One region of the Neisseria sp. HMSC067H09 genome, then DNA from elsewhere that is predicted to be linked to it. Evidence: predicted binding sites of a transcription regulator. Region 1 holds the regulator's gene; the other holds the start of a gene.
The links. The regulator sigma-54, encoded in region 1, starts transcription at its own class of promoters, with help from an activator protein. The targets are predictions, from matches to a motif close to CTGGCACGCTTCATGCTT.

Region 1 (15,921 bases):
GTAAAACTGTTCTTCCAACGACAGCGACCAAATGTGCTGCAACGGCTTTTCCGTCGCATCCGCATCAAAATAGCCGCCGCGGCGGGCAAAGAACAGGTTGGCGGCAAACAGCAAGGCATAGACGGCGGATTTGACGTATTGGCGCAAATCGAAAGACAAAAAGAAAATGGCGGCAACGACCGTCGTGCAAAGCAATACACAGGCAAAGACAGGCAAGATGCGTTTGGCGCGGCGTTTGTAAAACTCGAGAAACGAAAAACTGCCGTCGCGAATCTCGCGGCTGATAATGGTCGTGATCAAATATCCCGACAACACGAAAAACATATCCACACCCAAAAAACCACCCGGCAGCCATTGGGGATCGATATGAAATACGATGACGGATAAAACGGCCAATGCCCGTATCCCGTCCAAATCAGGACGGTATTTCAACACTTTACTCATAACTCATACCTGATAGTAATCTCAGTGATGTTTACTATGAGTATAAACTCAATATTTAGTTTCACGCCCCCTATTAAATTTAAAGGGTGTACAAAATCAAAATACAGTCTGGAAATGATGAATTACCGCCTGAATTCAGGCTGGAAAAGTTTTCAGACGACCTACCGCTTGCGTTTCAGCACCAAATATAAAAACACCAGCCCGCCCGCAAATTCAACCACTACGCTCAACACCGCCTTCATGCCGAGCAGGTGTTCGAACACGGTTTGCCCGCCGACCAGCAGGATGCCGCCGACGCACACCGTCATCGGCAGCCGCACACTATGACGCACGCTCGGGGCAAAATGGTTGGCAAGCGCAGCAGCCAGCAGGCCGAAGAAGCTGACCGGCCCGACCACCGCCGTCGCCGTTGCCACCAGCGCGGCAATCCAAAGCAGCAGCCACAAAGTATTGCGCGTGTAGTTTATGCCCAAATTAATCGTTTGGTCGCGCCCCAAAAGATGGACGTCCAGACGGTGCCGCTCGCGCCAAACCACCACCGCGCTCGCCAGCAGAATCAGCGCGCCCACGCCCAAAAGCTCGCTGTGGACGGTATTGAAGTTCGCAAACATATTCGCCTGCGCCGCCGTAAATTCCTCCGGATCAATCATGCGCGTCAACAGCGAAGAGAGGCTGCGGAACAAAATCCCGAAAATCACGCCGATCAAAATCATGCGCGACAAATCGCGCCCGCCCTGCCGGATGAGCGTGTAAAACAAAAGCAGCGAACCGCCCATCATCATCACCAGCTCAAAGCCGAACTTGCCCGTCAGCGGCAGCGACGTATAGCCCACCCCGCCCAAGGCAAACAGCAAAAGCGTTTGCAAAAATACATACAGTGAGTCGAAGCCCAAAATCGAAGGCGTAAGGATCGGGTTGTTCGTCAACGTTTGGAAAAGCTGAGTCGAAACCCCGACCGCATACGCCACCAGCAGCAAAGCCGCCAGTTTGGTCAGCCGCAGCTGCAACACAAAATCCCAATCGCCTTGGATGTTCAAAGTCAGGAACAAGGTGCAACAAGCGAGCAGCAAGATAAACGCCGCCCACAGCGGACGGGAAGAACCCTGCATAAACGCAACCTTGTTCGAGCGAAGCGCGCTACGCTTGTTTTCAGACGACATGGGCAGGCTTCCTCAACAAAATCCACAAGAACAACACCGTACCCAACACACCGAACACGGTTGAGACCGGAATCTCAAACGGGAACACAATCACGCGTCCCAAAATATCGCACAAAAGCACCAGCGACGCGCCGAGCAAAGCCACCGCAGGCAGGCTTTGGCGCAGCTTGTCGCCCATCAGGCGGCTGATGATGTTCGGCACGACCAGCCCGATAAACGGAATATTGCCGACCGTTACCAACACCAGCGACGTAATCAGCGCGACAATCACCAAGCCGACCCACAACACCGCCGTCCGGTTCAGACCCAGATTCACGCTCACCGTCTCGCCCAAGCCCAAAATCGTCAGCTGGTCGGCAATCAAATACGCCGTCAACGCCAAGCCGCCCGTCAGCCACAGCAATTCGTAACGCCCCAACAGCACGCCCGAAAAATCGCCCTGCTGCCACACGCTCAACATCTGCATCATCTCAAACTCATACGCGATAAACGTCGCCACCGCCTCGATAACGCCGCCGAAAATAATCCCCACCAGCGGCACCATCAACTGCGCCGTCGGCGGCAAACGGCGTATCAGCATCATAAACACCAGCATCCCCGCCAACGCCGCCGCAGCCGCCACCGACATTTTCGCCGTCAGCCCGGCAGCCGGAAACATCAGCGTCATCACCAACACACCCAACGCCGCGCTCTGACTTGCGCCCACCATAGACGGCTCGACAAAACGGTTGCGCATCAAAATCTGCATAATCATCCCCGCCACCGCCATCGATGCCCCCGTCAGCACAATCGCAAACGTGCGCGGCAGGCGGCTGACCAGCATCAGTTCCGTACTGTCAGACAAAGTCCAGCGAAACACATCCGCCCAGCGGAAATCGCCGACGCCCACCGACAGACTGACGACAAACAGCACCACCAGCACAAAGCAGTTGATTAAATTTAAAGATAAAGGTTTGACGGACATAAGGGAAAAATGTGAAATATTTAAAACACGGCAACAGCCATGTTCGGCAATGTAATGCATCTTCCCCCTCTTTCAACATGAGGGGACACTTTGAATTTCGGCGTCTTTTAAAACAATCTCATCCTAAATACCCCATCCTTTCAGGATATGGCAAGGGGCAAAATTGCTGTTATGGCAATCAAGGTCGTCTGAAAATAAATCAGGCAACACCTTAATAAAATTCTGATACAAACCAAAAATCGTGCTAACGATAACATTTACTACAAAAAGAGACAATATTTATTCGAATAATAACCATTCTTGATGAAAACAAAGTTTGCCGGCATAGAATCCCATTAATAGGAATCTCCGTTTCCGCACAAATCTACTGTATCTTTCCAAATCCCATTTGCTATAAAATTCCCCGATACAACCTCTTTCAGACGACCTCATCATGAACGACCACCAACTGCTCCGTTACAGCCGCCACATCCTTCTCGACGAAATCGGTATCGAAGGACAGGAAAAAATCCTTGCCGCCCGCATCCTCGTCATCGGCTGCGGTGGACTGGGTGCGGCAGCCCTCCCGTATCTTGCCGCATCAGGCGTCGGCAAACTCATCATCGCCGATCACGACACCATAGACGATACCAACCTCCAACGCCAAACCGCCTTCACCGAAGCCGACATCGGACAAGCCAAAGCGCAAGTGATGGCAGGTCGTCTGAAAGCCGTCAACAGCGCGTGCGACATTACCGCACTGACCGAAAAACTGGACGAAACCCGCCTGACCGAGCTCATGCATACCGCCGACATCGTCCTCGACTGCACTGACAACTACCCCACCCGCCAAGCCATCAACCGCGCCGCCGTCGCCACCCGTACCCCGCTGGTTTCCGGCGCTGCCGTGCGTTTTGAAGGACAAATCGCCGTGTACCGCCCCGATTTACCTGACAGCCCTTGCTACGCCTGCCTGTTTGACGGAGATACCGCCGATGACGGCGCTTGCGCCCTGTTCGGCGTATTTTCTCCGTTGGTCGGCATCATCGGCGCCACCCAAGCCGCAGAAGCCCTCAAACTCCTCACCGGCGTAGGCGAACCGGCACACGGCAAACTGAAAACTTACAACGCACTTACCGGCAAATGGCAAGAATTCCTCTTCACTCAAAATCCCGACTGCAATGTGTGTGCCAAAGCCAAATCAGACGGAACATACCGATGATCGTATGCAGAACTTGGATTCTATGATCAGGTTCAAACGAGCATTAAAATATTATCAGCCGCCATTCCCTGCCGACTAATCATCACTGCCACACTATAAAGGTCGTCTGAATATATTTGAAATACGCGAAATCCAACCTATTGATTTTTTAATCATAAAAAAGGCAAACCCTTTTTGGGTTTGCCTTTTTAAGACGGCTGTTTAGTGAACGTCTTTCCAATATTCTTTTTTCAGGAAGTATGCCAGAGGCAGCATCACCGCAAGCAAGAACATCAACACGATATAGCCTGTACGTTTGCGCTGGAGCTGCGCCGGTTCACCCATGTAAACCAAATAGTTCACCAAATCGCGTACATAAGCATCGTACTCTGTTTGGACGACTTTGCCGTTTGGCAAACGACGGCTGTGTGCGCCGGTAGATTCCCAATAGAGCTTGGGTTTCAATTCGCCATGTTCGTCTTTCACCATGACCGGCTGACCTTTGGCATCCAGCTCAACCGCTTGAACGCCTTGTTGCTCCCACAAGGGGTGGGGCATGCCGACTTTGTCGAATACGACATTGTTCCAACCGTTCGGACGGGTCGGATCTTTATAGAAGCCGCGCATATAGGCATACAGATAATCCGCGCCTTTAGAACGGGCAATCAGCGTCAGATCCGGAGGAGCCGCACCAAACCATTTGGCAGCATCTTTAGGATTCATCGCCGCCAACATGACATCACCGACGTTGTCTGTCGTAAACATCAGGTTTTTCTTGATTTCTTCATCAGTCAAACCGATGTCTTTCAGACGGTTGAAGCGCATACCGCTTGCCGAGTGGCAGGATAAGCAGTAGTTGGTGAAAATTTGAGCACCGCGCTGCAAGCTGACTTGGTCGCGCAGGTCAATCTCGACTTTTTCATAGTGTCCGCCACCGCTGGCGACGGCGGCACTCATAGGCACTGCCAATAACAAGGCAGCAAACCAGTTTTTCAGGGTATGTTTCATTTTCGCTGCCCTCATCAGATATTGGTTGCAAACAGGTAAGCACCCACTGCGGTAATACCGACATAAACAAAGAACATGATTTTTTGTTTAGTGGTGCTCATGGTTACGCGTTCCGGAACCGGTTTGTTTGTATCCAGTTTGGTATAGAACGGCATACCCAGGAAGAATGCAAAATAGACGACAGACAGAATGCGCGCAACCAAAGTACGGGTATCGGTTGCTACCATCGCACCCAAAATACCCAAACCGATAAAGGCAATGATGAACAGAACCAACGCAGTTTTGAAGATTGGGCCGCGATAGCGGACGGATTTCACCTCACCTTTATCCAACCAAGGCAACAGGGCAATCAGGACAACTGCCGCACCCATACCGATTACACCCCAAACCTGAGTACCGAGGAATGAAGGAATCGCACGCAAAATGGCGTAGAACGGGGTAAAGTACCATACTGGTGCAATGTGCGGCGGTGTTTTCAGCGCGTTTGCCGCATCAAAGTTCGGAGCTTCAAGGAAGTAGCCGCCGCCTTCAGGGGCGAAGAACAATACGGAGCAGAAAACAATCAGGAATACGACAACGCCCAAGATGTCTTTGACGGTGTAGTACGGATGGAAAGGAATGCCGTCGAGCGGAACGCCGTTTTCATCTTTGAGTTTCTTGATTTCCACGCCGTCAGGGTTGTTCGAACCCACTTCGTGCAAGGCGATGATGTGTGCCACGACCAAACCGAGCAACACCAGCGGTACGGCAATAACGTGTAGTGCGAAGAAGCGGTTCAGGGTAACGTCGGAAACGTTGAAGTCGCCGCGAATCCAAGTGGATAAATCAGGACCGATGACAGGGATGGCGGAGAACAGGTTAATAATCACCTGCGCGCCCCAGAAGGACATTTGACCCCAAGGCAGCAGGTAGCCCATAAAGGCTTCGGCCATCAATGCTAGGAAAATCAGGGAACCGAAAATCCACACCAATTCGCGCGGTTTTTTGTACGAGCCGTAAATCAGGCCGCGGAACATGTGCAGGTATACGACGATGAAGAAGAAAGATGCGCCTGTGGAGTGCATATAGCGGATAATCCAGCCGCCGGACACGTCGCGCATGATGTACTCTACTGCGGTAAAGGCAGCAGGCAGGTGATAGGCGTTCAGGTTGCCGTCCGGTTTATAGTTCATGGTCAGGAAGATACCGCTGACGATTTGAATCACGAGGACGAGCAGAGCCAAAGAGCCGAAGTAGTACCAGAAGTTGAAGTTCTTCGGCGCGTAGTATTGAGCCAAATGCTCATTCCACATTTTAGACAGAGGGAAACGAGCATCCGTCCAGTCTAACAATGCTTTTGCTTTGCTATTGGTTTGGTTTGCCATAATTATCGTTCCTTATTTTTAGTCTTCGCCTACCAAGACTGTCGTATCGCTCAGATATTTGTAGGGCGGAACAACCAGGTTGGTCGGTGCAGGAACACCTTTATATACGCGGCCTGCCATGTCGAATTTCGAACCGTGGCAAGGGCAGAAGAAACCGCCTTTCCAGTCTGCACCCAAATCCGCGGGGGCAACGTCTGGACGGTAGGTCGGAGAACAGCCCAAGTGGGTACAGATACCGATGGCTACAAGGATGTTCGGCTTAATCGAACGGGTCTCGTTTTTAGCATATTCGGGCTGTTGATCCGCATCGGAATTAGGGTCGGCAACCGCGCCGTTCAAACTTTTCAGGTCTTTGAGCTGCTGATCGGTACGGTTAACCACCCAAATCGGTTTACCTTGCCATTCGGCAGTCAACATTTGTCCGGATTCGATTTTGCTGACATCGATTTCGACGGCAGCACCTGCGGCCTTGGCTTTTTCCGACGGGAAAAAGCTTGCCACGAAAGGCGTAGCTACGCCCAAAGCCGCCACACCGCCCGCGCCGCACGTAGCCAGCGTCAGAAAGCGGCGGCGACCGCTATTGATTTCTTGATTATCCATTATTCAGTCGTCCTAAAATTTTGGGAATACCGAGCCATTAAACGATGTAATTCTACCTAGTTTGCCGTGATACTCAAAGCATTATTTAAATTAAGGTAAATTTTCATGACGATTATCAAGGCTTAAGCGGGATTATCTTCGTCGAAATGACAGACTTCCAACTCAAAATGCTGTGCCACGGCTTCGCCCAGGGCGCGGATGCCGTAACGCTCCGTCGCATTGTGTCCCGCGCTGACAAACGCAACGCCTGTTTCATTGGCAAGGTGAAACTGCGATTCCGAGATTTCTCCGGTCAGATAAGCATCGACACCTTCGTCTATGGTCGTCTGAAAAAATCCCTGCGCACCGCCGGTACACCATGCGATGCGTTTGATTTCGCGCGACATATCGCCGACGGCTACGGGCTGCCGTCCCAGCGTTGCAGCAATGTGTTGCAACCATTCAGCCAAAGTCTGCGGCGTTTTCAGACGACCTATATTCAACAGGTTCTGTTCGCCGAACTGCCTTTCGACTTCCCAACCCAACTTATCGGCAAGCTGCGCGTTGTTGCCCAACACAGGGTGCGCATCCAGCGGCAGGTGGTAGCCCGCCATATTGATTTGGTGTTGCAATAATGTTTCGATGCGCACTTTTTTCCAGCCCGTAATCGTTACCGGCTCGCTTTTCCAAAACATCCCGTGGTGCACCAAAAGCATATCCGCGCCCTGCCCTGCAGCAAAATCGACCGCTGCCTTGCTTGCCGTTACCGATGTCGCTATTTTGCCGACTTCCGCCCTGCCCTCGACCTGCAAACCGTTGGGCGCATAGTCTTTGAACATGCCGACCTGCAACACCTCGTCGCACCACGCCAAAATATCGTTGCGTTTCGCCATATCATTCCTTTCAACACATAGCGGATTGAATTTCACAGGACAAGGCGAAACAACGCCATCCCCGCTCCAAGTCAATTCACCATATTCATACAAAATCGGACCCACATTCTAACCGCAAACCCTGACGCGTCCCAATCCCCATGCCGTTCAACACGCGCCCGCATTTACACCCCGGCATGAAATATTTTAATATTGCCCGTTTCAAAAGGTCGTCTGAAAGCATAAAAACCAATGGATTCCATCATCGAACTGCGCCATCTCAAAACCCTGCTGGCACTCGAAGAAACCGGCAGCGTATCCCTTGCCGCCAAGCGCGTCTTCCTGACTCAATCCGCCCTTTCGCACCAAATCCGCGCGCTTGAAAACTATTACGACACGCCCCTGTTCGAGCGCAAATCCACGCCCTTGCGCTTCACACCCGCCGGCGAACGCCTGTTGCGGCTCGCACGCGAACTCCTCCCGCAAGTTTCTGCTGCCGAGCGCGACCTCGCCCGCATCATCGAAGGCGAAGCAGGCGAGTTGCGGCTGGCAGTCGAATGCCACACCTGTTTCGACTGGCTCATGCCCGCGATGGGCGAATTCCGCCCCATGTGGCCGCAAGTCGAATTGGACATCGTTTCCGGCTTTCAGGCAGACCCCGTCGGACTCCTGCTGCAACACCGTGCCGATCTTGCCATCGTATCCGAAGCCGAAAAGCAAAACGGCATCAGCTTCCGCCCCCTGTTTGCCTACGAAATGGTCGGCATCTGCGCCCAAGACCACCCGCTTGCCGCCAAAACCGTTTGGGAAGCAGAAGACTTCATCGGCGAAACCCTCATCACCTATCCCGTTCCCGACGAAATGCTCGACCTGCCCAAAAAAATATTGTTACCCAAAGGCATTAACCCGCCGCGCCGCCGCAGCGAACTGACCATCGCCATCATCCAACTCGTCGCCAGCAAACGCGGCATCGCCGCCCTGCCCTACTGGACCGTCATGCCCTATCTCGAAAAAGGCTACGTCGTCCACCGCCAAATCACCGCCAACGGCCTGCAAAGCGAACTCTACGCCGCCACGCGCACCGAAGACGCCGACAAAAGCTATCTCGACAACTTCTGCCAAATCGTCCGCGAACGCAGCTTCGCCGACCTCCCCGGCTTGAGCGAACTGAAAATGCACGGGCACGATTAATGTTTTCTTGAAACACGGTGTTACAGTATCAAATCAATCTGGCTTCAATATCAAAAGGTCGTCTGAAAACCCAAATCTCAGGTTTTCAGACGACCTTTACCCGACAGACACATATTATAAAACTATTTATAAAGCAGCCCCATGACCGTTAAACCGCATTAATACCCACAAACACAGGCTAACCGTTTTCAGACGACCTTTATGTTAGAATAGGTCGTCTGAAACCTAGCAATCCGCAAGGAAACACTATGCAAACCTTAGACCCCGAGCTGCAACAGCGCGCGGCGCATATCAAGCTGCTGATATTGGATGTGGACGGCGTTTTGACCGACGGCCGCATCTTTATCCGCGACGACGGCGAAGAAATCAAATCGTTCCACACCCTGGACGGACACGGCTTGAAGATGCTTCAGGCAAGTGGCGTGCAGACTGCGGTTATCACAGGTCGGGATGCGCCCTCCGTCGGCATCCGCATCAAACAGTTGGACATAAATTACTACTTCAAAGGCATTTCGGACAAACGCGCCGCCTATGAAGAATTGCGCGCGCAGGCAGGCGTAGAAGAAGCCGAGTGCGCCTTTGTCGGCGACGACGTGGTCGATTTGCCGGTGATGGTGCGCTGCGGATTGCCGGTTGCCGTTCCCGATGCGCATTGGTTTACGCTGCAACACGCCGCCTATATTACGAAACAGGCGGGCGGCGCAGGCGCGGTGCGCGAAGTGTGCGACCTGATTATGCGCGCAAAAGGTACGCTGGGCGCGGCTTTGAACGAGTACATCAAATGAAAGTAAGATGGCGGTACGGAATCGCATTCCCTTTGGTGCTGGCGGTCGCGCTCGGCGGATTGTCGGCATGGCTGGGGCGCATCAGCGAAATCGACATTGAAGAAGTCAAACTCAACCCCAACCAGCCGCAATATACGATGGACGGCATAGACGGGCGGCGGTTTGACGAACAAGGTCGTCTGAAAGAGCATCTGAGCGCAAAAGGGGCGAAACAGTTTCCCGAAAGCAACGACGTCCATTTCGAGCTGCCGCACCTCGTCTTCTTCCAAGAAGGCAGCCGGCTTTACGACGTCGGCAGCGACGAAGCCGTATACAACACCCAAACCAAACAACTCCTGTTCAAACACAACGTCGTCCTGACCAAAGCCGCCGATGCCAAGCGGAAGGCAGGCGTCGTCAAAACCGATCTCCTGCACGTCGATACCGAATCGCAATACGCCCAAACCGACACGCCCGTTACCTTCCAATACGGCGAATCGAGCGGCAGCGCCGAAGGTCTGACGTATGACCACAAAAAAGGTTTGTTGAACTTCCCATCCAGAGTGAAAGCCACGATTTATGATACAAAAAATATGTAAGGCATGTGTTTTAACCGCATTTTTCGCCACCGCCCCCGCCTACGCCCTGCAAAGCGACAGCAAGCAGCCGATACAGATTGAAGCCGACCAAGGCTCGCTCGACCAAAACAACCAAAGCACCACCTTCACCGGCAACGTCATCATCAAACAAGGCACGCTCAACATCCGCGCCGGCAGCGTCAACGTCTCCCGCAACGACAAAGGCGAACAGTTTATGAAAGCCAGCGGCTCGCCCGTCCGCTTCAGCCAGACGCTCGACGACAACAAAGGCACGGTTAACGGACAAGCCAACAACGTAACCTACTCCTCCGCCATCAACCTCGTTACCCTGACCGGCAACGCCAAAGTCCAACGCGGCGGCGACGTTGCCGAAGGCGCAGTCATCACCTACAACACCAAAACCGAAGTCTATACCATCAACGGCAGCTCCAAATCAGGTGCCAAATCCGCCGCCAAATCCGGCAGGGTCAGCGTCGTCATCCAGCCGTCCAGCACCCAAAAAACCAAATAACCAATATCTGACAACACAAAAGGTCGTCTGAAAACCAAAGCAGCAAAAAAAACCAAACAATATTTTCAGACGACCTCCGAACCAAGAGTCATTTATGAGCGAAAACACCAGCCGCCTCGTCGTTCAAAACCTGCAAAAAAGTTTCAAAAAACGCCAAGTCGTCAAAAGCTTCTCCCTCGAAATCGAAAGCGGCGAAGTCATCGGCCTGCTCGGCCCCAACGGCGCAGGCAAAACCACCAGCTTTTACATGATCGTCGGACTCATCGCCGCCGATGCAGGCAGCGTTACCCTCGACGGACAAGAACTGCGCCACCTGCCCATACACGAACGCGCCCGCCTCGGCGTCGGCTACCTCCCCCAAGAAGCCTCGATTTTCCGCAAAATGACCGTCGAACAAAACATCCGCGCCATTTTAGAAATCAGCACCAAAGACAAAAGCCGCATCGACGGCGAAGTCGAAAAACTGCTTGCCGATCTCAACATCGGCCACCTGCGCCACAACCCCGCCCCCTCCCTGTCCGGCGGCGAACGCCGACGCGTCGAAATCGCCCGCGTACTCGCCATGCAGCCGCGCTTCATCCTCTTGGACGAACCCTTTGCCGGCGTCGACCCCATTGCCGTCATCGACATCCAAAAAATCATCGACTTCCTCAAATCGCGCGGCATCGGCGTACTCATTACCGACCACAACGTACGCGAAACCCTCAGCATCTGCGACAGGGCCTACATCATCAGCGACGGCACCGTCCTCGCCTCCGGCAAGCCGGACGACTTGGTCAACAACGAACAAGTCCGCTCCGTCTATCTCGGCGAAAACTTCAAATACTGATTTCAAATACTGACCATGACAAACCGCACAATCAATTGTGCGGTTTTTTTAAATGACGAAACCACCCAAAGTAAGTTGACGCATGAAGTGTAAAGTGTTGAAATACACATATCGAATAAAAAAACAGCGTTCCCCAAAACGCTAAACACACCATAAAACCTTTTCAGACGACCTCTTTGCCATCGAACCAAACCCGAGGACAAATGCCGTCCGAAATATAAAAAACAATCAACATACATTGCACCATGACCTTACTCGGCCTCAAACTCAGGCAGACCCAACAACTCAACCAACGTCTGCAACAATCCCTGCGCATCCTGCAAATGTCCGGCATCGAACTCGAACGCGAGGTCGAAGACTGGTTGCAGGACAATCCCCTGCTCGAACGTCCCGAAGCCGACGAATTTGCCGACGCAGAGTTCAATCACGGCACCACCATGCCGCGCAGCAACCACCTCGGCGGCGACGATGCCGAAGACGCGTGGCTCAACATCGCCAAAGAAGAAGATTTCAACCAATACCTGCACGCCCAAGTGTGCGAACACCCCCTTTCCGACAAAGAAGCCGCCTACGTCCATATCCTTATCGACTTCCTTGACGACCAAGGCTATTTCACCGACAGCATTCAAGACCTTATCGACAACACGCCCTTGGAATGGATGCTGGACGAAGACGAGCTGCAAAACGCCCTCGACCTTTTGCAGACCTTCGACCCGCCCGGCGTTGCCGCCGCCGACCTGACCGAATCCCTGATGCTCCAACTCATACGCCTGCCCGCCAGCCCCGCGCGTCAGGCGGCCGCCCACCTCATCCAAAGTTCGCTGCACGATTTGGGCAAAAACCGCAAACAAAACATCATCCGCTTCCGCAAACTCTTTCCCGAAATCGACAGCGAAACCATAGAAGCCGCACTCGACATCATCGCCACGCTCAACCCCTACCCCGCCTACGGTTTCGCCTCCTCCGAACCGACCGCCTACATCCAGCCCGACGTTTGGGTCAAAGAAGGCAAAGACGGCTGGAAAGTCATCGGCAACGAAGCCGCCTGGCCCAAACTGCAACTCAACCGCGAATACTGCGAACTCATGAAATCCGCAGAAGACGGCGCGCCCGAATGGAAAGAAAAAATCAACGAAGCCAAGCAGCGCATCGACTCTCTCGAACTGCGCAAAAGCACCGTCATCCGCCTTGCTGAATACATCGTCAAAAATCAGGAAGACTTCTTCATCTTCGGCGAAATCGGACTCGCACCCATGCTTATGAAAGACGCAGCCGCCGAATTGGGGCTTGCCGAAAGCACCATTTCGCGCGCCGCCAACCAAAAATATTTGTCTTGCCCGCGCGGACTATTTGCGTTACGCTATTTCTTCACACAGGCAGTCAATTCCGAAGGCGACAAAGAAGGCCTGAGCCAAGGCGCGATTAAAGCCGTTTTGGGGCAGATTATCGAAAACGAAGACAGCAGCAAGCCCCATTCCGACGAAACCCTTGTCCGCCTCCTCAAACAACAGGGCATAGACATCGCCCGCCGCACCGTCGCCAAATACAGGGAGTCGCTCGACATCCCGCCGGCACACAAACGCAAACTTACCGAATGACAGTTTTAAACCGCAGTTTTCCCGTTCCGTTTCTGACGGACTGAACCCCACCGAAGGAGCTGTATTATGAATCTGAAAATCACCGGTCTGAATTTCGACGTTACCGAGGCCATCAAAAACTACGTTTCCGAAAAATTGGAACGCATCAACCGCCATGCAGCCAACGCCATTTCCGTTACCATCACCCTTTCCGTGGAAAAACTCAATCAACAGGCTGAAGCAGACATCCATCTGGCGGGCAAAGACCTCCACGTCGAGGCCGTTGAACAAGATATGTACGCCGCCATTGATGTTCTGATGGACAAGCTCGACCGTGCAGTGCTGAAACACAAAGAAAAAAGCGGCGATGTCCGCAACACGGTAAAACCTGCCGCAGAATAAGCCTTGATTCAATAATAAAAGCGTCGTCTGAAAATTTTCAGACGACGTTTTTTGTTTTGGCCAAGTTTGAGAGCCAGTAATCTAGGGGCTGAACATAATGATTTGAATCCCACATAAGCGTTTTTCTGCGGGTAAAGCCCACGCCATACCGGTCAACAAGTATTGCAGTATGTTAGCCCCATCAGACCAAAATTTTGAAAAACCATTGTATTTAAGAAAGAAATTGTTTTCTTGTTCTGAATTCATGTCGAATTAGAAAAATAGAAAATATCCACGCCCACCTCCTTTGTTCATGAAAGCAAACTACGTTTTCAGATGACCCTCCCTCTCTTCACAAGAGTAAATGACACCGCCCGACTTACTCTCATTATTCAAATCCATTTGAAAAAATAAATACTTAAACCCATCCGAAAACCCACAATACCGCCCCGTTGCAAATCATGCTATGGTCTATTTGATACGTTTGAAAAACCTTAACTACCTTGTATTCTGATTACAAAGAAAGGCTTCAAAATGGATGGTTGGACTCAGACTTTGAGCGCGGGCTGGCTGCTGGGTATTGCGGCGATGGCGATTGTGCTGATTTTGCTGTTGATTGTGAAACTGCGTGTTCATGCGCTGTTGACCTTGGTGTCGGTGAGCCTGCTGACGGCGGTGGCGACGGGGCTGCCGATGGATAAGATTGTGAACGATGTCCTACTGAAAAACTTCGGCGGTACGCTCGGCAGCGTGGCTTTGCTGGTCGGCTTGGGCGCGATGCTCGGGCGGCTGGTGGAAACTTCGGGCGGGGCGCAGTCGCTGGCGGATGCGCTGATTCGGATGTTCGGCGAAAAACGTGCGCCGTTTGCTTTGGGCGTGGCGTCGCTGATTTTCGGTTTCCCGATTTTCTTTGATGCGGGATTGGTGGTGATGCTGCCGATTGTCTTCGCGACGGCGCGGCGCATGAAGCAGGACGTATTGCCTTATGCTCTGGCGTCTATCGGCGCGTTTTCGGTGATGCACGTTTTCCTGCCTCCCCACCCCGGCCCGATTGCGGCTTCGGAATTTTATTCGGCGAACATTGGGCAGGTGCTGATTTTGGGATTGCCCGTCGCCATGTTCACTTGGTATGTCAGCGGTTATCTGCTTGGGAAGGTTTTAGGACGCACCATCCGCGTTCCCGTTCCCGATTTGCTCAGCGGCGGCGCGGTGGACAACGACCGGCCGCAAACGCCTGCCAAGGCTTCGACCGTGGTTGGCATTATGCTGATTCCTATGCTGTTGATTTTTATGAACACAGGGCTGTCCACCTTAATCAGTGAAAAAGTCGTCAGCGCAGACGAACATTGGGTACAGGTGGCGCGCATGATCGGTTCGACCCCTGTCGCGCTGCTGATTTCGGTTTTGGTGGCGCTTTATGTTTTGGGCAGAAAACGCGGCGAAAAAGCAAGCGCGCTGGAGAAAACGGTGGACGGAGCACTCGCTCCCGTTTGTTCGGTTATCTTGATTACCGGCGCGGGCGGGATGTTCGGCGGCGTGTTGCGCGCGTCGGGCATCGGTCAGGCGTTGGCGGACAGCATGGCGGATTTGGGTATACCCGTATTGTTGGGCTGTTTCTTGGTGGCATTGGCGCTGCGTATCGCGCAAGGTTCGGCAACCGTCGCGCTGACCACCGCCGCCGCATTGATGGCGCCCGCCGTTGCCGCCGCAGGCTTCAACGACTGGCAACTCGCCTGTATCGTTTTGGCAACCGCGGCAGGCTCGGTCGGTTGCAGCCACTTCAACGACTCGGGCTTCTGGCTGGTCGGCCGCCTTTTGGATATGGACGTACCGACCACGCTCAAAACATGGACGGTCAACCAAACGCTGATTGCCGCCATCGGTTTTTCAGTGTCGGCGCTGCTGTTTGCCGTGGTTTGAGGTCGTCTGAAAACGGTTTTGAGACGCTGAAACCGTCTGCCCGACCTTATATCTTTCAAATCCAACAAAGGAAGAAAACATGACGACGCATTTTGTGATGATGGGCGTTTGCGGCTGCGGCAAGACCACCGCCGCCCTATCCCTGCAAAAACACCTCGACCAATGCCCCTACGCCGAAGGCGACGATTTCCACACCCAAGCCAACCGCGACAAAATGGGCGCGGGCATCCCGCTGACCGACGAAGACCGCTATCCGTGGCTCTGCAACCTACGCGACTGGATGACGGAACAGGCACAAAGCGGCGCGGCGTACACCATCGTTACCTGCTCCGCCTTGAAACGCCAATACCGCGACATCCTGCGCGGCGCACAAGGCAAAACCGCCTTCATCCACCTGACACCGCCGCAAGCCATCAACCTCGAGCGCATGATGGCGCGCCAAGGGCATTACATGAAGGCGGGGATGCTGGATTCGCAACTGGAAATTCTGGAAGAACTCGGCGCAGACGAATACGGCGTCAAAATCGACAATCCCGGTTCGCCCGAAGCCGTAGAAGCCGATATTTTGGCGTGGGTCA
Region 2 (15,921 bases), on a different contig from region 1:
TTCGTGCGTACCGACCGGGGCGTACACGCGCACACGGCGGCCTAAGTTTTGCGGGCCGACCACTTGGTCGTACAAGGTTTCGCCCATGCCGTGCAGGCATTGGTGTTCAAAGTCTTTGCCTTTGCCCATTTGGTAAATCGCGCCCAAGGTGTAGGCGTTGTGGGTGGCGAATTGCGGGAACACTGCGTCTTGCGCGTCCAGCAGTTTGCGCGCGCAGGCGAGGTAGGAAATGTCGGTATGGACTTTGCGGGTGTAGGTCGGATAGCCGTCCAGACCGTCCACTTGCGCCCATTTGATTTCGCTGTCCCAGTACGCGCCTTTAACGAGGCGGATCATCAGTTTTTGATTGTTGCGGCGGGCAAGGTCAATCAGATAGTCGATGACGAAGGGGCAGCGTTTTTGATATGCCTGAACGACAAAGCCGATGCCTTTGTAACCCGCCAAATCGGGGTCGGAAACGAGTGCTTCCATCAAATCCAAAGACAGCTCCAAACGGTTGGCTTCTTCGGCGTCGATATTGATACCGATATCGTATTTTTTACCCAAAAGGAACAGCTCTTTCAGACGAGGCAAGAGTTCGCTCATCACGCGTTCGTGTTGGGCGCGCGAGTAGCGCGGATGGATGGCGGAAAGTTTGACGGAAATGCCGTTGCCTTCGTAAACGCCTTGTCCGGCGGCATCTTTGCCGATGGCGTGAATGGCTTGAACGTAGTCGTTGTAATAGCGGTCGGCATCTTCTTGGGTGTAGGCGGCTTCGCCCAACATATCGAAGGAGAAGCGGTAGCCCATTTTTTCGCGCTCTTTGCCGTTTTGCAGTGCTTCTTCAATGGTTTGTCCAGTAACAAACTGCTTGCCCAACAGGCGCATGGCGTAGTTCACGCCTTGGCGGATCAGGGGTGCGCCGCCTTTGCTGACGAGGCGGTTCAGAGCCGAACCCATCTGCTTGTCGCTCGGCGCGGTCAGTTTGCCGGTAATCAGCAAGCCCCATGCGGCGGCGTTGACGAACAGGGACGGGCTGTTGTTCAAATGGCTTTTCCAGTTGCCTTCGGAAATTTTGTCGGCAATCAGGCGGTCGCGCGTCGCATTGTCGGGAATGCGCAGCAAAGCTTCCGCCAGACACATCAGCGCAATGCCTTCTTCGCTGGAGAGCGAAAACTCGTGCATCAGCGCATCCACCCCGCTGGCTTTGGTGCGGCTGGCACGAACCTGCGTAACCAAACGGCGCGCGAGTTCGGACGCCGCCCGACGCTCCTCGTCGCTCATCTGGGCGCGTTGCAGCATATCCTGAACGGCTTCGATTTCGTCGCGGCGGTAAGCATCGGTAATCGCTTGGCGCAGTGGCGTTTGTGTCGGAAAAGCAAAGTCAAACATTTTAAGGTTCTCCAAAGTTTTTATGATGATTTTCAGACGACCCCATCCCTTTTCGAGGTCGTCTGAAAAGATTTAAAGCATATAGATAATATCTTAATAAATTTATAAGGGCCGGACAAGCAATTTATCTCAAAAACAGGATTTTTTGCTTTGATAAAAAGCAGATAAAGTCCAAAGAGTGCATTATCCGCATGAGCATCAATATAAAAATAAAACCTGCCTTCCCGTATAAAAATTCAGACGACCTGCGGTCAACGGCAGGTCGTCTGAAAACACTTATTTCGCCTCGCGGTATTCTGTATCCGCTTTTTCAAAACGTTCTTGGATTTCACGAGACGGCTCTTTGTCGGTCAGTGAAACCAGAATAGCGATAATCAAGCAGGCGATAAAGCCGGGGACGATTTCGTACATAGTCCAAATACCGGTTTCATGTGCAGCCAAAGCCGGTTTTTTGACCCACTCCGCCCACGCCACCACAGTCAGCGCGCCGGCAATCATGCCCGACAAAGCGCCGTATGCCGTGATGCGTTTCCACAATACCGACAGAATCACAATCGGACCGAACGCCGCGCCGAAACCTGCCCACGCATAAGACACCAAGCCCAAAACTTTACTTTCGGGGTCGGACGCAATCAGGATGGAGATCACAGCAATCGCCAACACCATCAGACGACCCACCCACACCAGCTCTTTTTGCGGCGCATTTTTACGCAAAAAGCCTTTGTAGAAGTCTTCGGTAATCGCGCTGGAGCAAACCAAAAGCTGGCAAGACAAAGTGGACATGACCGCCGCCAAAATCGCGCTCAAAATAATGCCTGCAATCCAAGGGTTGAACAATAAAGTAGAAAGCGCGATGAAGATACGTTCGTGGTTGCCCTTCATGGAAGCGGTTTGGTCGGGGTTTGCACCAAAATACGCAATGCCGAAATAGCCGACCGCCACTGCGCCTGCCAGACACAACACCATCCAAGTCATACCGATGCGGCGTGCAGACACCAGTGATTTCGCGCTTTCAGCCGCCATAAAGCGCGCCAAAATGTGCGGCTGACCGAAATAGCCCAAGCCCCATGCGGCGGTGGAAATAATGCCGATGACGGTCGTACCGGCAAACAGACTGCCGTATTCCTTGCCTGTACTTGCGGCAACATTTTGAATTGCGGCAGACATTTGGTCTGCACCGCCCAGACCCAAATAGACCATTACCGGCGTCAAAATCAGCGCAAAAATCATCAAAGAAGCTTGCAGCGTATCTGTCCAGCTTACCGCCAAAAAGCCGCCCAAGAAGGTATAGGCAATGGTTGCACCCGCACCCAGCCACATTGCCTGATTGTAAGTCATGCCTTCAAACAGGCTTTGGAACAAAGTTGCACCCGCCACAATGCCCGAGGCGCAATAAATCGTGAAGAAAAACAGAATAATCAGCGCGGAAACCACTTTCATCAAATGTCCGCCCGCGCCGAAGCGGTGGAAGAAATAATCAGGCAGCGTCAGCGCATTGTTGGCATATTCGGTATGTACGCGCAGACGGCCCGCCACCAAAAGCCAGTTGAAATACGCGCCGATCACCAAACCGATGGCAATCCAAGCCTCATTCAAACCGCTCAAATAAATCGCGCCGGGCAGACCCATTAAAAGCCAGCCCGACATATCGGACGCACCCGCCGACATCGCCGTAACAAACGGACCCAAGCTGCGCCCGCCCAAAATATAATCATCGAAATTGCGCGTGGAGAAATACGCGGCCAGACCAATCAAGAGAACGGCAATCAGATAGATTGCAAAAGTGATATACATGGGATTCATGTACTATTCCTCATCTAAAACTTCAAAATCACGGGCTGATGAAATTGCAGGCAATCCACGCCCAAACATTTTTCTAATTAAAATACAGCGGAAATTCTCGCGTTTTTACGGATACGCGGAACAAATCATTTTCAATTACAACAAGATAAGTAAAAAAATCCTATTGATTTGTAAATAATCCAATCCAGCATACCGTAAAAATTCCCACTTGCAAAGGCAGCGCAAACAGGTTCACCGCACAATGCGGACACGCCAATCAAAATACCATGTAAAACAAAATATTATGAAAATCTATTAAAAAATCTTGTTTTCAAACCTTGAAACTATCTTTCCTAATACCAAAACAATCCGCACAATTTTTCAGTAGTTAAACAACACCCAAAACGGACCAACCCAAATTCCGCCTTAAAACCACCTTGCTTCATTTTCAGACGACATTTTCAAAAACCAGCCCGCCAACGGCCTGCCGTTTCCTATATAATTCCCGCATTACCGACTGTCGCGCAATATCAATATATCCTCATGAAACGGCTCAAACGCATCAAAACCATCCTCCGCACGCTTTACCTCTACCGCCTCGCCGAGCTGTTTGCCGCGCTTGTCCGTCCGGGCTGGGCGCGGACGCTGTTGAAAATGCTGCCGCAGTCGTCTGAATTTGAAAACGAACCGCCGGCAGTGCGCCTGCGCCTTGCCTTAGAAAGCTTAGGGCCGATTTTCATCAAATTCGGACAGGTTCTGTCTACGCGCCCCGATTTGATTCCGCATGATTACGCGGTCGAACTGGCAAAGCTGCAAGACAAAGTCCCGCCGTTTGACGCGCAGCTTTCACGCTTGCAAATCGAAAAATCGCTGGGGCAATCCATCGAAACGCTGTACGCGGAATTTGAAACCGAACCCGTCGCCAGCGCGTCCATCGCCCAAGTACACAAAGCCCGCCTGCATTCGGGCGAACAAGTGGCGGTCAAAGTCTTGCGCCCCAACCTTTTGCCCGTTATCGAACAAGATTTGTCGCTGATGCGTTTCGGCGCGGCTTGGGTCGAGCGTCTGTTTGCCGACGGCAAGCGTTTGAAACCGCGCGAAGTGGTGGCGGAATTCGACAAATATCTGCATGACGAGTTGGATTTAATGCGCGAAGCCGCCAATGCCAGCCAGCTCGGCCGCAACTTTCAAAACAGCGATATGCTGATTGTGCCCAAGGTGTTTTACGACTACTGCACCAGCGACGTACTGACCATCGAATGGATGGACGGCACGCCCGTATCGGAAATCGCCAAACTCAAAGCTGACGGCATCGATTTGCACAAACTTGCCGATTACGGCGTGGAAATCTTCTTCACGCAAGTCTTCCGCGACGGCTTTTTCCACGCGGATATGCACCCCGGCAATATTCTGGTCGCCGCCGACAACCGCTACATCGCTCTTGATTTCGGCATCGTCGGCACGTTGACCGACTACGACAAGCGCTATCTCGCCATCAACTTCCTCGCCTTTTTCAACCGCGATTACCACCGCGTTGCCACCGCACACATCGAATCGGGCTGGGTACCCGCCGACACGCGCGCGGAAGAATTGGAAGCTGCCGTCCGCGCCGTGTGCGAACCGGTGTTCAACAAACCGATTTCGCAAATCTCCTTCGGTTTGGTGCTGATGCGCCTGTTTGAAGTCAGCCGCCGCTTCAATGTCGAAATCCAACCGCAGCTTGTGTTGTTGCAAAAAACGCTGCTCAACATCGAAGGCTTGGGACGGCAGCTTGATCCCGATTTGGACTTGTGGAAAACTGCCAAACCGTTTTTGGTGAAATGGATGAACGAACAGGTCGGCCCCAAAGCCCTTTGGCGCAACCTCAAAAACGAAGCCCCCGACTGGGCGCAAATCATCCCTTCCCTGCCGCGCAAAATCAATGCGCTGGTTGACGAAAACCGCCAGCAGGAAATGCGCGATGCCTATATCCATTTGGTCAAAGTACAGCAGCGGCAAAGCATGTGGCTGGGCGTGATTGCGATTGTGTTGCTGCTGATTTTGCTGTTTGATTAAAAATCCATATACACAAAAGGTCGTCTGAAAACGAAGTGGTGGTTTTATAAAAACCCGCCACTCTTGTTTTCAGACGACCTTTTTATTATGGATTTAAATAAAACGCCTGCCGAAACCGTAGCGTAGGCTTTACCTACGAAAATCAGGATATTTTGTCCATCGCCCAAAAACAGAATAGACCGATATGTTTCTCGTGGGCAAAGCCCACGCTACTTTTCTACTCGTTACCAAGGTCGTCTGAAATCACGGATTGCAGCCAGGCAAGCCCGTTATACCCGTTTTCAGACGACCTTCTATTGCGAGTTTGAAAACAATACCCGCCGCAGCCGTAGCGTGGGCTTTGCCCACGAAAATCAGGATATTTTGCCACTCGCCCCAAGCAAAATAGACCGATATATTTCTCGCAGGCAACGCCCACGCTACCTTGTCCCTTCATCATCGAGGTCGTCTGAAAACGCCAACCGTTCCCACCGCATAAAAACGCGCTTTTCAAACGACCTTTACAGTTTTTGAGTCATTCCCCGATATGCTATAATCCGCCGTTAAACTTTTATCTTTTCAGGAAAAACCATGAGCTTGAAATGCGGCATCGTCGGCCTACCCAACGTCGGCAAATCCACCCTCTTTAACGCGCTAACCCAATCGGGCATCGAAGCGGCGAACTATCCCTTCTGCACCATCGAACCCAACGTCGGCATCGTCGAAGTACCCGACCCGCGCATGGCGGAGTTGGCGAAAATCGTCAACCCGCAAAAAATGCAGCCCGCCATCGTCGAGTTCGTCGACATCGCCGGCTTGGTTGCGGGCGCGAGCAAAGGCGAAGGCTTGGGCAACCAGTTCCTCGCCAACATCCGCGAAACCGACGCCATCGTCAACGTCGTGCGCTGCTTTGACGACGACAACATCGTCCACGTCGCAGGCAAAGTCGATCCGATTGCCGACATCGAAACCATCGGCACCGAGTTAGCCCTTGCCGACCTCGCCAGCGTCGAAAAAGCCATCGTCCGCGAAGAAAAACGCGCCCGCTCAGGCGACAAAGACGCGCAAAAACTGGTCGAGCTGTGCAAAAAACTGCTGCCGCATCTGGACGAAGGCAAACCCGTCCGTTCTTTCGGTTTGGACGCTGAAGAACTCGCCATGCTCAAACCGCTGTTCCTGTTGACCGCCAAGCCTGCCATGTATGTCGGCAACGTTGCCGAAGACGGTTTTGAAAACAATCCGCACCTCGACCGCCTGAAAGAGTTGGCAGAAAAAGAAAACGCGCCCGTCGTTGCCGTTTGCGCCGCGATGGAGAGCGAAATCGCCGAGTTGGAAGACGACGAAAAAGCCGAATTCCTTGCCGAAATGGGCTTGGAAGAGCCCGGCCTCAACCGCCTGATCCGTGCGGGCTACGACCTCTTGGGCCTGCAAACCTACTTCACCGCCGGCGTCAAAGAAGTCCGCGCCTGGACCATCCACAAAGGCGACACCGCCCCGCAAGCCGCCGGCGTCATCCACACCGACTTCGAACGCGGCTTCATCCGCGCCCAAGTTATTTCCTACGACGACTTTGTCTCACTCGGCGGCGAAGCCAAAGCCAAAGAAGCCGGCAAAATGCGCGTAGAAGGCAAGGAATATGTCGTGCAGGACGGGGATGTGATGCACTTCCTGTTTAACGTATAAACCCAATGCAACAGGTTTTCAGACGACCTCCCGATACTTTTTGAGTCGGGCAAGGTCGTCTGAAACCTGTTCTGAACAATTATTCGGGTTCACCTTGCCATGGAAATGGAAGCGTATAAAAACTCAAACCCGATTAAGCCCTATCTCATTAATTATAAAAATAAAATATTAAGCCCACATCTTAAAACTATCACCTGAGTTTTCAATCTAACTACCCAATCAAACCGACACTATCAACAATTATTCTAAAGCAGCCCACCCATACACCCTACACCCGATTTGAACAACCAGTAACCCTTATAAAATTATCTTTCAGACGACCTCTGCATTGCCGGCTCTATTTAAAGTAAAAATATTATGAGTAAAGTCTTATCTTACCGTCCTGACATTGATACATTGCGCGCCATGGCCGTCTTATCCGTCGTAGCTTTCCATATCGAAAAGAACTGGTTGCCGGGCGGTTTTCTCGGTGTCGATATTTTCTTCGTGATTTCAGGCTTTTTGATTACGATGATTATCCATCGTGAAATGAGTCAGGGAATTTTCTCTTTTAAAACGTTTTATATCCGCCGCATCAAACGGATTCTGCCTGCATTTTTTGCCGTATTAATCGCAACGCTGATAGGCGGCTTTCTTTTATTCACCAAAGATGATTTCTTTCTTTTGTGGAAATCCTCACTGGCTGCTTTGGGTTTCGCATCCAATCTGTATTTCGCAAAAGGACAAGGCTATTTCGATCCGGCACAGGAAGAAAAGCCTCTGCTCCATATCTGGTCTTTATCGGTCGAAGAACAATACTACTTTGTCTTTCCGATATTGCTACTGCTCGTCGTCCGCAAAAGCTGGCGCGTTCAGTTTGGCTTTCTCATCGCGTTATGTGTGTTAAGCCTTGCCGCTTCCTTTATGCCTTCTTCACTGGATAAATATTACCTCCCCCATCTGCGTGCCTGCGAAATGCTGGTCGGGTCGTTAACCGCCGTATGGATGCAATATCAACAACAGCAGAAACTTTCTATCGGCAAACAATATGCTGCCGCAGGTACTTTATTTTCCGTCTGCATACTGTTTGTCTGTCTGTTTGCCTACACGGAACAAACCGCTTATTTTCCGGGCCCTGCCGCTTTGATTCCTTGCCTGGCTTCGGCAGCACTGATTTATTTCAATCATTTCGACCACCCGCTTAAAAAATTTTTCCAATGGAAAATCACCGTTGCCATAGGCTTGATTTCCTATTCACTTTATCTGTGGCATTGGCCTATATTGGCCTTTATGCGCTATATCGGTCCGGACAACCTGCCTCCTTATTCAACAGCGGCAGCGATCGTCCTGATGGTGGTACTTTCCTTGATTTCTTATTTCTGCATAGAAAAACCGTTTAAAAATTGGAAAGGCTCGTTTGTACAATCTGCCTCGTGGATTTATGCCCTCCCCATGCTGATTTTGGCCGTAGGCTCTTTTTTCGCGATGAAGCTGCCGTTTATGGCGCAATATGACCGTATGGGATTGGCACGCTCCTACACTTCCTGTCATAACAATACCGACAAACAATGCCTTTGGGGAGATACGGAAAAACAGCCGGAATTGCTGATTTTGGGCGACTCTCACGCCGACCAATACAAAACATTCTTTGACGCCGTGGGCAAAAAAGAAAAATGGTCTGCAACCATGGTTTCTGCCGACAGTTGCGCCTATGTAGAAGGCTACTCAGCCCGAGTGTTCAAACAAAATGCCTCCTGCCGCGCCTTTTATCAGTATGCACAAGAGCATCTGCCTCGATATTCAAAAGTGCTTTTGGCCATGCGCTGGGGCAACCAAATGCCGGAAAACAGCAATTCTATTTCTTATGATGCTGATTTCTTTCAAAAATTCGACACCATGCTGCAAACACTATCTTCTGAGAAACAAATTGTTTACCTCATGACGGACAACCAAACCTTGTCTTACAATGCCCTGCGCGCCTATATGCTGTCCTCCCGTATACCGGGTTATCGCCAAAACCTGTATTCAAACGATGAAGCGACCACGAAAGGCAATCTCCGTATTAGGGAACTGGCAGCCAAATATCCTAATGTCCATATCATTGATGCCGCCGCCTACATCCCGGAAAACTTTAAAATCAATGAATTGCCGGTTTACTCGGATAAAGACCATATCAACCCTTACGGCGGAATAGAATTGGCCAAGCGTTTTTCCGAAAAGCATAAACTCCTCGATACGCACCATAGCCATTGATCCGATTAAATTTGTTACAATTAGCGGTTTGCAAAACCGCTAATTTTTTGAAAGATACCGATGAGCGTCATCCAAGACCTACAATCGCGCGGCCTTATCGCGCAAACTACCGACATCGAAGCCTTAGACGCTTTGTTAAACGAACAAAAAATCGCCCTCTACTGCGGTTTCGACCCGACCGCCGACAGTCTGCATATCGGCCACTTGTTGCCCGTGTTGGCATTGCGCCGTTTCCAACAGGCGGGTCATACGCCGATTGCTTTGGTGGGCGGCGCAACCGGTATGATCGGCGACCCCAGCTTCAAAGCGGTGGAGCGCAGCTTGAATTCCGCCGAAACCGTTGCCGGCTGGGTAGAAAGCATCCGCAACCAACTGAAACCGTTTTTGAGCTTTGAAGGCGAAAACGCCGCCATTATGGCGAACAACGCCGACTGGTTCGGCAGCATGAACTGCCTCGACTTCCTGCGCGACATCGGCAAGCATTTCTCCGTAAACGCCATGCTGAACAAGGAATCTGTCAAACAGCGTATCGAGCGCGACGATGTGGGTATTTCCTTCACCGAATTCGCCTATTCCCTGCTGCAAGGCTACGACTTTGCCGAATTGAACAAACGCCATGGCGCGGTTTTGGAAATCGGCGGTTCCGACCAATGGGGCAACATCACCGCCGGTATCGACCTGACACGTCGTCTGAACCAAAAACAAGTATTCGGCCTGACCCTGCCGCTGGTCACCAAATCCGACGGCACCAAATTCGGCAAAACCGAAGGCGGCGCAGTATGGCTGAACGCGAAGAAAACCTCGCCGTATCAGTTCTACCAATTCTGGCTGAAAGTTGCCGATGCCGATGTGTATAAATTCTTGAAATACTTCACCTTCCTGTCTATCGAAGAAATCGACGCCATCGAAGCGAAAGACCAAGCCAGCGGCACCAAGCCCGAAGCGCAACGCATCCTCGCCGAAGAAATGACCCGCCTGATTCACGGCGAAGCCGCCCTGCAAGCCGCGCAGCGTATTTCCGAAAGCTTGTTTGCCGAAGACCAAAGCAGCCTGACGGAAAGCGACTTCGAACAGCTCGCCCTCGACGGTCTGCCCGCATTTGAAGTTTCAGACGGCCTCAACGTCGTCGAAGCCTTGGTTAAAACCGGCTTGGCCTCGTCCAACAAAGAAGCGCGCGGTTTTGTGAACAGCAAAGCGGTATTGCTCAACGGACAAGCCGCCGAATCGAACAACCCGAACCACGCCGCCGAACGCCCCGACGATGCCTATCTGCTGACCGACGCGCACAAACGCTTCGGCAAATACACCATCGTACGGCGCGGCAAACGCAACCACGCGCTCTTGGTTTGGAAATAAGCCTTAAATGACAAAGGTCGTCTGAAAACGCTTTTCAGACGACCTCTTCACTAAAAATATCTTTATAGACAAAGTCCACACTATATTGTGGCTGCTAATTCAATCTACACACTACATTTCTAACGGCAGCTTGACGGTAGATAAATAGCCGAAATACCGTTGACAGCCGGAGCGGAACATTTCCAGCCGCGTACTTCTTTTGCTGTTGCCCGCATAAAATCTTTACTGGTTGCCGGAGTAGTCAATTCCGCATCGGTATAGGGAATCAGTTCAACCTTATTATGCTCTCCCAGTTCGGGGATATTGTGCATGACGGCGGTGATTTTACCATTTTCATCCGTATCGACATTAAAGGTCAGATGGGTTGAACCTGTATTACCACAACTAAACCCGTTATTGGCAGAAGGCGCGTCGATAAACCCCGACATAGAGGCCTCGGTAACGGCTTCGCGGCACTGTGTCATCATCAACAAACCCTCGCTGACTTTGGCTCGAATGGTATAAGCATGATAAGACGGCAGGGCGATAGCGGCGATGATGCCGATAATAGCGACAACAACCATAAGTTCGATTAATGTAAAACCCTGTGTTGAAGACGGTTTCATTTCGTTCCTAACGTGTGTAGTTGATGTTTTTCGACGACCTTAAAAATAAAAGTAATTCTGTAGGTCGGATTCTTGAATCCGACATTTTCAAACATCCTCGTCATAATCAAAAGTGGTAAAACATAAAAGGTTTATCAGATCCGAGTATCCGACTTACCCATCATATTTAATGCTGAAATCCACATTGCTTCCACCCCAGTGCTTTGGGTAAATCCCCTGTTTCACATAACGGTGAAAAGTAGAAAACGGCCAATCGGAAACCTGATCGACATAGCCATGCTTTACGGGATTAAAATGTAGGTAATTGAAATGATTGATAAAGTCCGTTTCATCACGAATGGTATGTTCCCAAAACCTTTTTTGCCAAAGCCGACATTCTCTTCCAATCAAATATTGGCTGTAGCGTTTAATTTGCCGCCAACGTTCCGAATAAGCCGCATCATTCTCAGGAAGATGCCAAATCGTATGAAGATGGTCGGGCATCAGCACCCATGCCTCAATTTCAAACGGATACCACTCCCGAACCGTCATTACCGCCTGCCGCAAGGCCGAACGCACCGTTTCATCAGTCAGGATTTTTTGTCGTTTATCAGTAACCACCGTAAAAAAGTAAGTGCCGCCCGTTTGATAAAAGCGTCGGTATCGCATGAATTCCCTTTTTTCAATTAGATTTTTTTCAGAAAGATTTTTGTCGGATACAAGTATCCGACTACGTTGAAACCGAACAATCCATGTAGGTCGGATTCTCGAATCCGACATTCCAATCATTCCCGAATTTTTGCAATGTGTGGACATCGGCCTTTTTGTCGGATACGAGTATCCGACCTACGTCAAAACCCCGCCCGAGGGCGGGGTTTGCTATTCAAGCCCGAATTAGCGGCAAGAAGCAGGCAGGTATTTGGCTTGGATACCTTTTTCAGTAGGAGCAGCACATTTCCAACCTTTGATACCACCGTTAACCAAAGATGCGCGGTTATAGTCTTTGGCTACCATAGGGTCTGTCAACTTAACATCCTTGTAAGGAGTGAATGTCAAATTAACATTTGTACCCAGTTGGCTGATGTTTTGGGCCTTAACATTAATCACACCATTTACGTCAGTTGTAATTTCCTCAACATATTGGGTAGAAGTGGCATTATCAGTACCTTTCTCACCACAACCGAAGCTATTATCATTAGCAGGAGTAGCAGCAAAACCGGTTTGAGAAGCTTCGGTAATTGCGGTACGGCATTGGGAAGCAGCCAATACAACTTCAGATACTTTGGCGCGTGCAGTGTAGTCTTGGTAAGCCGGCAGGGCAACAGCGGCCAAAATACCGATAATTGCTACGACGATCATCAATTCGATCAGGGTGAAACCTTTTTGGATTGCTTTCATTTAATAAACTCCAGTTAAAAAAGTGTTGTGAATAAAAATGTTTGTTGTTAAAAAATCCGTAATGTGTTTGGCTCTGCTTGTTTATGAGTAAAACCATCAAGTAGAAGGAATATACAGCTTCCCGGGGCGGGCTTCGTTGCTTCGTTTCCCTTGCCGGACGTAATGTATCAAGCAGGGAATGTGCCAAGTCTGGATTTTTTTGGATTTTTTGTGAAAATATTTTGTAATTTTATGTTTTTAATAGGTTTAAATTTGTTTTGAAGGATTTTTCGGGCAGATTTTGGCTTTTTTATGACGTGGGATTTTTTGGGGGGATATGACGTGTTTTGTCATTTTTGAGAAGAAAAGGGAAACGTTTTATGTCATATGACGCATTTCGTCACTTTCATACCTATTTTAATAATATTGAAATGGATTTGATAAACGGTATTGTTTTTAGACAAGCGGTATTTTGAGGTTTTATATATTCTTAATATGATGATTTTATGTTATTTTTTTATACAAATTTGATAGACGGATTTTAATTCGGATAAACGGTAATTTTCAAAATCGAATTATAGATATTTAGTTTATTTTTGAACGTTTGATTTGGCTAAAAACGTCGTCTGAAAATATGAAGGGTTTCGCCGGTAAAACATAAACGCCCTGCCGAGACCAATATTTCTGCAAACCGCATCTGTGGGCAAAGCCCACGCTACAATATAAGCCGATAAGGCAAAAAGGTCGTCTGAAAACTTGTTTCAGACGACCTTTTTTCTAAAAATACCTACATCGATACGGCTTGCTGCATATATCCGATAAGCCGTTAACCTGCCCGCCACTGCAAGCTATTTCTCCAATGTCCAAAATGTCGGATTCGAGAATCCGACCTACATCACTGGTTCCTTCGACTCCCGCCGCGCGGGAATGCGGCGCTTGCGGATTTTCATTTCAACTTACTATCTTCAGACGGCCTCACACGCCCAAATACCCTTCCCTGCTGGCAAGCCATCTTGCCAGATGCGCTTCGACGATCTCAGGGTTTTGTTCAATCAGCAAGGGGGCAATTTCGCGCGCTTGTTCCAAGAGGTGCAGGTCTTCTTCGAGGTTGGCAAAGCGCAGCATGGGGACGCCGCTTTGGCGTGCGCCGAGAAATTCGCCGGGGCCGCGGATGTTGAGGTCTTGGCGGGCGATTTCGAAGCCGTCGGTGTGTTCGTAGATGACTTTCAGCCGCGCTTTGGCAAGTTCGCTCAAGGGTTCGGCAAACAGGAGGACGCACACGCTTTCTGCCGCGCCGCGCCCTACCCGCCCGCGTAATTGGTGCAGCTGCGCCAAGCCCATGCGCTCGGCGTGTTCGATCACCATCAGGGCGGCGTTGGGCACATCTACGCCGACTTCGATGACGGTGGTGGCGACCAAGACGTTCAGACGGCCTGCGGCAAACTCCGCCATGACTTCGGCTTTTTCGGCAGCCTTCATGCGCCCGTGTACCAAGCCGATGTTGAGTTCGGGCAAGGCTGCCTGAAGCTGGGCTAGGGTTTCGGTAGCGGTTTGCAGTTGCAGGGTTTCGCTTTCTTCAATCAGCGGGCAGACCCAGTATGCCTGCTGCCCTTTGCGGCAGATGTTGAGGACGAAGCCTTCGACTTCGGCGCGGCGGACGTTGTTGACGAGGCGGGTTTTAATCGGGGTGCGCCCGGGCGGCAATTCGTCAATGACGGACACGTCCAAGTCGGCGAAAAAACTCATGGCGAGCGTGCGCGGGATGGGCGTGGCGGACATCATCAGCTGGTGGACGTCGCGCCCTTTGTTTTTAAGGGCAAGGCGTTGGGCGACGCCGAAGCGGTGTTGTTCGTCCACAATCACCAAGCCCAGATTTTGGAACTCGACGTCGTCTGAAAACAGGGCGTGCGTGCCGACGGCGATTTTGACGGTACCGTCGGCGAGTTTGGCTTTGGCTTCGTCTTTGGCTTTTTTGCGCTGGCTGCCGGAAAGCCAGACGACTTCGAGTCCTAAAGGTTCGAGCCATTGTTTGAACTTGATGAAATGCTGTTCGGCAAGGATTTCGGTCGGCGCCATCACGGCCGCCTGCGCGCCGGATTCGATGGCGGTCAGCGCGGACAAGGCGGCGACGATGGTTTTGCCGCTGCCGACATCGCCTTGCAGCAGGCGGTGCATAGGATGGGTTTGCGCCATGTCGCGGCGGATTTCGGACACGACCCTTTCTTGCGCATCGGTCAGGGCAAACGGCAAGGCGTGGCGCAGGGCTTGGGTCAGCGTGCCGTCGCCGCCCAATGCCGCCGCCGTACCGCTGACGCGCTTCTGCCGCGCCAGCCGCATGGAAAGCTGTTGCGCCAAAAGTTCGTCGAATTTGAGCCGCTGCCATGCGGGCAGCGCGCCGTCGGAAAGCTGGTGGATGGTGAAACTCGGCGGCGGCGAATGCAAAAGGCGCAGGCTTTCAGCGAGGTGCGGCAGTTTCAGACGGCCCAATAAGGCATCGGGCAAGGTGTCGTGCAGCGGCGTAATGTCCAACGCCGTCTGAATGATGCGGCGCAAAGTGGGCTGGTTCAAACCGTTTACGGTCGGATAGACGGGCGTGAGGCTTTCCGCCAAACCGCTGCCCTCGGCATCACGGATTTTGGGATGAATCATCTCGTCGCCGTGAAACCCGTGTTTGATTTCGCCCACGGCGCGGATGCGTTTGCCGACCGCCATCTGTTTCTGATGGCTGGCGTAAAAGTGGATGAAGCGCAGAAAAAGGACGCTGCCGGAACCGTCGGCGATTTGGACAATCAGCTGCTTTCGCGGTTTGAACGTTACTTCCTGATGGATGACTTCGCCCTCGACCTGACACGGCACGCCGAGCGGCGCGTCTTTAATCGGCATGATGTGCGTCTCGTCCTCATAACGCAGCGGCAGATGCAAAACCAAATCCCATGCGGTATGGAGGTTGAGTTTGTCGAGCTTCTTGGCGGAAACGTCGGTGATTTTGAGCTGTTTCTGGGTTTCGGGCGTCATCATGGCTTTGTCCTTTAATGGCGCGTATTTTAGCTGAAAATGTAGGAAGGGGTCGTCTGAAAGGACGTTCAGACGACCTAGAGGCATTGCACAGGTAGAGTTTGATAATTTGCCCATGCCGTCATTCCCACGCGGGAGGGAATCTCGATTTCGGGGTTTCAGAAAAATTTACAAAGTTGCCATGATTTCAAATTTCTAGATTCCCGCCTGCGCGGGAATAACGGCATAAGGTTTCTATGTAAATCACTATAAACCGTTAAATTTAAGAATCCGTCCACCCCTGCTGCTTTCAGACGACCTTGATAAAAAAAGCAACGGATAAACCGTTGCTTTTTTGTTTGACCTGCAAATCTTACAAACTGCCCAACACGATGCGCAACACGCGGCGCAGGGGTTCGGCTGCGCCCCACAAGAGCTGGTCGCCGACGGTGAACGCGCTGATGTATTCGCCGCCCATGCCCAGTTTGCGGATGCGTCCGACGGGGAC

Region 2: the regulator sigma-54 is predicted to act here: its motif matches at 12,610-12,627, upstream of HMPREF2954_RS01845 (pilin).

Annotation. Positions count from the first base shown of each region.
Region 1 covers NZ_KV814876.1:13,839-29,759, reverse strand. Annotated here, with positions in the region: gene HMPREF2954_RS02950 (acyltransferase family protein) at 1-444, opposite strand, end outside; gene HMPREF2954_RS02945 (iron chelate uptake ABC transporter family permease subunit) at 606-1,604, opposite strand; gene HMPREF2954_RS02940 (ABC transporter permease) at 1,594-2,568, opposite strand; gene HMPREF2954_RS02935 (HesA/MoeB/ThiF family protein) at 3,002-3,769, shown strand; gene HMPREF2954_RS02930 (cytochrome c1) at 3,971-4,756, opposite strand; gene HMPREF2954_RS02925 (cytochrome b) at 4,771-6,120, opposite strand; gene petA (ubiquinol-cytochrome c reductase iron-sulfur subunit) at 6,139-6,720, opposite strand; gene HMPREF2954_RS02915 (Nif3-like dinuclear metal center hexameric protein) at 6,843-7,592, opposite strand; gene HMPREF2954_RS02910 (LysR family transcriptional regulator) at 7,824-8,762, shown strand; gene HMPREF2954_RS02905 (KdsC family phosphatase) at 9,011-9,547, shown strand; gene lptC (LPS export ABC transporter periplasmic protein LptC) at 9,544-10,125, shown strand; gene lptA (lipopolysaccharide transport periplasmic protein LptA) at 10,106-10,636, shown strand; gene lptB (LPS export ABC transporter ATP-binding protein) at 10,731-11,465, shown strand; gene rpoN (RNA polymerase factor sigma-54) at 11,711-13,063, shown strand; gene hpf (ribosome hibernation-promoting factor, HPF/YfiA family) at 13,130-13,444, shown strand; gene HMPREF2954_RS02875 (GntP family permease) at 13,958-15,343, shown strand; gene HMPREF2954_RS02870 (gluconokinase, GntK/IdnK-type) at 15,423-15,921, shown strand, end outside.
Region 2 covers NZ_KV814863.1:13,895-29,815, forward strand. Annotated here, with positions in the region: gene putA (bifunctional proline dehydrogenase/L-glutamate gamma-semialdehyde dehydrogenase PutA) at 1-1,371, opposite strand, end outside; gene putP (sodium/proline symporter PutP) at 1,648-3,174, opposite strand; gene ubiB (ubiquinone biosynthesis regulatory protein kinase UbiB) at 3,697-5,208, shown strand; gene ychF (redox-regulated ATPase YchF) at 5,779-6,870, shown strand; gene HMPREF2954_RS01825 (acyltransferase family protein) at 7,228-9,102, shown strand; gene tyrS (tyrosine--tRNA ligase) at 9,163-10,458, shown strand; gene HMPREF2954_RS01835 (pilin) at 10,578-11,063, opposite strand; gene HMPREF2954_RS01840 (REP-associated tyrosine transposase) at 11,217-11,711, opposite strand; gene HMPREF2954_RS01845 (pilin) at 11,937-12,440, opposite strand; gene recG (ATP-dependent DNA helicase RecG) at 13,395-15,437, opposite strand; gene asd (aspartate-semialdehyde dehydrogenase) at 15,787-15,921, opposite strand, start outside.